Regions from separate parts of the Streptomyces sp. NBC_00457 genome, predicted to be linked through region 2. Evidence: riboswitches for the same ligand, from Rfam matches in the RefSeq annotation. Region 2 holds a riboswitch; the other holds the start of a gene.

Region 1 (3,200 bases), 2.7 Mb from region 2:
CTGCGCCCACCCGTGCCGCCCTAGGCGGCACGAATGCCCGCAGCTTGGCAGGACGACGACGCAGCGCCGCCTGCCGGGTGGGCGCCGACCCTGCGGCACGAATGCTCGCAGCTTGACTGGACGACGACGCAGCGCCGCCTGCCGGGTGGGCACCGCCCCAGGCCGCGCGAATGCCCGCGGCCGAGACCGCCCATGCGAATGCCCGCAGCCCAGACGGCGGCGGGCGGTCCGACAGCCCCCGCCGCAGAGCCCTACCTCAGGGGTTCAGCCCCTTGCTTCGCAGCCAGGCCATCGGGTCGATGCCGCCGCTGTCGGAGCTGCCGGTGTGGACCTCGAGGTGGAGGTGGGCGCCGGTGACGTTGCCGGTGGCGCCGACGCGGCCGATGACGTCGCCGGTGGCTACCTTCTGGCCGACGCTGACGCTGATCGAGGACTGGTGGGCGTACCAGAGCTCGGTGCCGTCGTCGAGGGTGAGGACGGTCTTGTAGCCGTAGGAGCCGTCCCAGCCGGCCTCGGTGATCGTGCCGCTGTGGATGGCCTTGATGAGCGTGCCGGTGGGGGCGGCGAAGTCGAGGCCGGTGTGGTAGCCGGAGGACCAGAGGGAACCGGCCTGACCGAAGGTCGAGGTGATGGTGTACGAGGAGGTCGGCAGCGCGAACTGCTTGGCCAGCTGGGCGAGCCGCTCGGCCTCCGCCTTGGCCGCGGCCTCCTCCTCCGCCTTCTTCTTCGCGGCGGCGGCCTTGGCCTTGGCCTCCTGCTCCGCCTTGGCGGCCGCTTCGGCGGCCTCCTTCTGCGCGGCGGCCTGCACGGCCTGCGCGGCCTTGCTGTCGACCTGGTCCTGCTGCCGCTCGGCCTGGGCGAGGATCCGGGAGCGCAGCGTCTCACCGGCGTCGGCGGCGGACTGCTCGCTCTCGGTGGAGGCCACGCTGACAGTGCTGAGCGCGGTCGCGGTGTCCGCCGAGTCCTCGGCGGCGTCGTCCGAGATGATCGAGCCCACGGACGGCAGGTCGGGCAGGGAGATGGACACCGGCGGCTTGCCGGTGTTGGCGCTGGCCATACCGCCCGCGCCGACGGCGGCTATGACGCCGACGCCGAGAACCGTGGAGCTACGGGCGAATGCACCGTTGCGCTGCTTGCTGACGCGGTGCCGGCCACGTATGGGACGAATGGACTCCTCGGTGGGGTTCCACTCCTCCAGCGGGCCCTCGTCGTCGGTGCGGAAGCCGCTGTACACAAAGGTGTCGGGCTCGCGCTGACTCGGCACGAAGGGGGCCTCGGGGGCAGGCCGGTTGGACGCCACGTAGGCGTACTCCTTTCCTTCCTTCTCGCCTACCGGGTTAGCTGACGGGTTCGGAGCAGGAAGGTCTCCTACGCGCGTATACCCTCCGTGCTTCCACGGTGGCATCCGCGCGATTCACCCCAAGGTGGTGGTTCCCCGGTTCCCTTGCGGAATTCGGCGCGTGCGCACGGAGCCGACTCTTGTGACGGCTGGGACGACCGCGCTGCGTTATCGAACGTTAATAGACGCGGGGGCCGGATTCCAAGCGGTTCCGCTTGATCGTTAACGTTTTTGCGCAGGACGTACAGGCCATGACCGGTGAAAATCGGGCGAGTTGACCACGCCGCGGCAGCAACTCAGCAGTCACATCAGTTCTGACGTTGCGTCAGTTGTTACCGGAACGAGGCCGTCCACTCACGCGGGGTGACGACGATCGAGCCCGCGGCGCGCGCGCTCGACGATCTCGTCCTCCGTGAGCGGCACATCGTGGTGACTGAGGCAGATAGGCACCTCGGTCTTGCTGAAGCCGGTCCCCTCGGTCGCGGCGTTGAACTGGCCGCTCCGAAGACCACCGAGGTTGTCGAGGGTCGCGTTGCGCGCCTCCGCCATGGTCTCGACGGCGTTGATCTGAGCGGGAACGGTAAGGCGGCCGATGAACTGGTTCACCGTGTTGCCCAGCGCCTGATTGTGGATCCCCCTGGGCGTCTGCGAGGCGAGGACCATCCCGAGTCCGTATTGAGGACCATCCCGAGTCCGTATTTCCGTATCTGGCGGATGAGTTCGACCGTGCTCTCCGTACTCGGATTCGCCGCACCGGACGGCACGAAGTTCTGCGCCTCGTCCATCACCAGCAGCCCGCCCAGCGCACGGTCGCCGACCGGGTGCGCCCGGAACCACGAGAACAAGGTCGCCTGGAGGCGGCTGACGAACTGGGCCGGTCCGTCGCCGGACAGGCCGAGGAGGTGGTGGCCAGGTTCACGATGCCCCGGTCCACGCCGATCCAGCCGACCGGCTCGTACTCCTCGGGATCCGGAATGTCGCAGGTGGCGATCAGGAACCACTTCCCGCCACGCCGGACGAGATCGCTCTCGCCCCTGCGGCAGGCCACAAGGATCTTGAGCTGGTCGGGCGAACAGGCGAAGCGGATACCCCTCATCCGCCCGTCCACGGTCCAGATGGAGACGGTGCGTGCGTCGTACTGCCAGGACAGGCAACGGTCGTCGAACGGCTGGGCCGCCTCCGGGCGGAAGAACATCGGAGTACTGACAGCCTTGCGGTGCCGCCTGGAGGTGGGCGGGCCGAGGTTCCCGGCCCGCAGGTTGGCCTTCAGAGTCGTGTACACCTCTTTCTGCAGGCGGTTGCGGTCCTTGAGGTTCTTGGCGAAGGCAACCTGCGAGGCGTATGTGGCTGCCCGGTTGCAGGCATGCAGGGTCGCCTGAAGGGCCGACGCCTGCTCGGGCGTTGGCAGCAGTTTCACCGCCATTCGCACGACGATCACCACAACCGGTGACATGTAGGGCAGTTGTTCGCATTCCCCGGCTCCGCCGGACAGCCGTGTGAACGCCCCGCGCCGGGCAGCAAGCAGAGCCTCAGGAGGGGACCCTCCCCAGCGTGAACCTCGGGGCATCCTCGCCAGAATCAGGCGGACCTTTGGACAGTCCCGAACACAGCAAGAGGCTCTTCGGACAAATCCGAAGAGCCTCTTGAACTGCATTTTTGGTAGCGGGGACAGGATTTGAACCTGCGACCTCTGGGTTATGAGCCCAGCGAGCTACCGAGCTGCTCCACCCCGCGTCGTTGTGTTCACTAGTCTACGCCATCCGCGGGACACCCATGACCACACGTTGATTCACCCTGCGGGTTTGCGCGCGTGGGTGAGCGTCTCCCAGGCGACGAAGAGCCCGTCGGTACCGGCCGGGCG
Region 2 (3,200 bases):
ACGGCCACCGCCGTGGTCGTCGGCGACCTCACCGGCATCGACCTGGACGCGCTGCTCGGCGAGACGATCGGCGCCTGGACCGGCTCACCCGGGCAGCCGCGCCCGGTGCCGCCGGTGACCGCCGACGACACCGGCCGCGTCGTCATCGTGGACCGCCCCGGCGCCGTACAGACGCAGCTGCTCATCGGCCGCGTCGGTGTCGACCGGCACGACCGCGTGTGGCCCGCCCAGGTGCTCGGCACGTACTGCCTCGGCGGCACCCTCACCTCCCGGCTCGACCGCGTCCTGCGCGAGGAGAAGGGCTACACCTACGGAGTGCGGGCGTTCGGGCAGGTCCTCAGGTCCGCCCCGGACGGCTCGGGCGCCGGGATGCTCGCCATCAGCGGCTCCGTCGACACCCCGAACACCGGTCCCGCCCTGGAGGACCTGTGGACGGTGCTGCGGACGCTCGCCGCCGACGGGCTCACCGACGCCGAGCGCGATGTCGCCGTACAGAACCTGGTCGGTGTGGCGCCGCTGAAGTACGAGACCGCCGCGGCCGTCGCCAGCACGCTGGCCGACCAGGTGGAGCAGTACCTGCCGGACGACTACCAGGCCACGCTGTACCGGGAGCTCGCCGCGACCGGCACCGTCGAGGCCACCGCGGCTGTCGTACGCGCCTTTCCGGTGGACCGTCTGGTGACGGTGCTCGTGGGCGACGCGGCGCAGATCAAGGAGCCGGTGGAGGCCCTTGGCATCGGTCAAGTCACGGTCGTGTCCGCCGAGTAGAGGCGGGGAGAGGCGAGCGCACGGGTACGCGCGCGTGGAGCCCCGGTGACGGAAGCGTCACCGGGGCTCCCTTATGCCCGAATTACGGGAGAGGTTGCCTGTCTGGCCTGTGGCATGCGCTACAAAAGCCGTGATCCGTTTGGGGATTGAAAGATGTCCCGTTTAGCGTCTTCCGGGCTGTCCGTCAGGCACTGCGCCGCACCCGCGGCACCGGACAGTCATCGCCGAGTCCCCACACGGCGCGAGCCAGGGGAGCCGGGGACCCACCAACGTAGTCCCTGGGGTGAATCGGACGCCCGCGCGTGCCGCGAGGGGGTCCGTAGGAGACCTTCCTGCTCCGAACCCGTCAGCTAACCCGGTAGGCGAGAAGGAAGGAAAGGACCAGCCACTACATGGCGTTCACCCGCGCCACCGGGAAGCACCGCCGTCCCAGCCGCATCCAGCGCACCACCGCCCGCACGGCGGGCGTCGCGGCCCTCGCCGCCACCGGCGTCATCGGCACCCTGGCCGCCCCCGCACTCGCCGCCGAGCCGGCGGCCGAGACGACCGGCCTGATCCCGGTCCTCAGCAGCGCCGCCGCCGACCAGATCGCCGAACAGGCCGCCGCCCAGCAGCAGGCCGCCGAAGAAGCCGCCGCCGCGAAGAAGGCGGCCGAAGCCAAGAAGAAGGCCGAAGAGGCCAAGAAGAAGGCCGCGGCGGAGCGGGCGCAGCAGGCCCGCGAGGCCAAGGAGCGCGCCGCCCGCGAGGCCGAGCGCAAGCGCCTCGCAAACAGCTACGTCCTGCCGATCACCGGCTCGTACGTCTCCACCGGCTACGGCGCCGGTGGCTCCGTGTGGTCCTCCGGCAGCCACACCGGCGTCGACTTCCACGCCGCCAGCGGCACCTCCGTCCACGCGGTCGGCCGCGGCACCGTCGTCGAGGCGGGCTGGGAGGGCTCGTACGGCAACCAGGTCGTGATCAAGATGAACGACGGCACGTACACCCAGTACGGCCACCTGTCGTCCATCGGCGTCTCGGTGGGCCAGAGCGTCACCCCGGGCCAGCAGATAGGCCTCTCCGGTGCGACCGGCAACGTCACCGGGGCTCATCTGCACTTCGAGGCCCGTACGACTGCGGAGTACGGCTCCGACATCGACCCCGTCGCCTACCTGCGCTCGCACGGTGTGAACGTCTGACGACACCTCTCCGCGCCCCTGGGCCCCGGCTCCCCGAGCCGGGGCTTTCGGCCTTTCATACCCCCGGCTGTCCAAAAAATATCCATGGATTCCGGCCCGCCATCGGAAATTCCGGCTCATTGCCATAGAGTCACTGAACACGCGTCAATCGTCGACGTTTCACGGGGATTAAAGCGGAGGTCGGTCATGCGTATTCCGGCGCACTCGGTATGCACGGCGATCCGGGACGACATCGTCGCCGGTGTCTACGAGCGTGGCAGCCGGCTCACCGAGGAACTCCTGGCACGCCGCTACGGCGTCTCGCGCGTCCCCGTCCGTGAGGCCCTGCGCACGCTGGAGGCCGAGGGGTTCGTGGTGACCCGGCGGCACGCGGGCGCGTGCGTCGCGGAACCGACCGAGCAGGAGGCCGCCGACCTGCTGGAGATGCGCATGCTCCTGGAGCCGCTCGGCGCCTCCCGGGCCGCCCAGCGGCGCACCGAGGCGCACCTCAAGGTGCTGCGCGGCCTGGTCAGGCTGGGTCAGGAGCGGGCCAGACGGGGCAACAGCGAGGATCTGCGCTCCCTGGGCGGCTGGTTCCACGAGACGCTGGCCCAGGCCTCCGGCAGCCCCGCGCTGACCTCGATGCTGACCCAGCTGCGGCACAAGATCGCCTGGATGTACGCCGTGGAGGCGCCGGCCAACCCCGTGGAGTCCTGGGCGGAGCACGGCGCGATCGTCGACGCCGTGGCGCGCGGCGACGGCGAGCGCGCGCGGGCGGTCACGGCGCAGCACACGGAGCGCTCGGCGGTCGTGCACCGGCTGCGGTTCGGTGTCCCGGGAGAGCGCACGGAGCGTGTGAGGAACTCGCAACATGCCGTAAACATGACGAGCCTGCGGCATTAACACAAGAGCCGTATACAAAGAGAGTCTAATTCGTGGGGGATTATTTCTGCTGCCCGCGATCGGAAAATGCGAAGGGCTCGCCCGATAATTCGGACGAGCCCTTCAATTCTGCTTCTCAGACGGTCTCGGGAAGCTCCTCGAGCCCCTCGGCGACCAGCTTCGCCAGCCGGTCGAGGGCGATGTCCGCGCCCTCGGCGTCGGAGGCGAGCACGATCTCCTCGCCGCCCTGGGCGCCGAGCCCGAGGACAGCCAGCATGGAGGCCGCGTTGACGGGGTTGCCGTCGGCCTTGGCGATCGTCACGGGGACCCCTGCGGCCGTGGCGGCCCGGACGAAGATGGAGGCGGGGCGGGCGTGGAGACCCTCGGCCCAGCCGA

What was found. A riboswitch is a leader RNA that binds a small molecule or an ion and turns the genes downstream of it on or off. The one in region 2 is predicted to bind cyclic di-AMP.
Region 1: it holds a riboswitch for cyclic di-AMP, as region 2 does, so the genes downstream of both, OG828_RS26465 (M23 family metallopeptidase) here and OG828_RS14120 (M23 family metallopeptidase) in region 2, are expected to answer to the same signal.

Annotation. Positions count from the first base shown of each region.
Region 1 covers NZ_CP107905.1:5,802,234-5,805,433, reverse strand. The annotation lists gene OG828_RS26465 (M23 family metallopeptidase) at 257-1,300, opposite strand; cyclic di-AMP (ydaO/yuaA leader) riboswitch at 1,312-1,469, opposite strand; gene OG828_RS26460 (hypothetical protein) at 1,694-2,002, opposite strand; gene OG828_RS26455 (hypothetical protein) at 2,124-2,762, opposite strand; tRNA gene OG828_RS26450 (tRNA-Met) at 2,997-3,073, opposite strand; gene OG828_RS26445 (alginate lyase family protein) at 3,129-3,200, opposite strand, start outside.
Region 2 covers NZ_CP107905.1:3,099,892-3,103,091, reverse strand. The annotation lists gene OG828_RS14125 (M16 family metallopeptidase) at 1-768, shown strand, start outside; cyclic di-AMP (ydaO/yuaA leader) riboswitch at 981-1,147, shown strand; gene OG828_RS14120 (M23 family metallopeptidase) at 1,161-1,943, shown strand; gene OG828_RS14115 (GntR family transcriptional regulator) at 2,130-2,825, shown strand; gene OG828_RS14110 (HPr family phosphocarrier protein) at 2,941-3,200, opposite strand, start outside.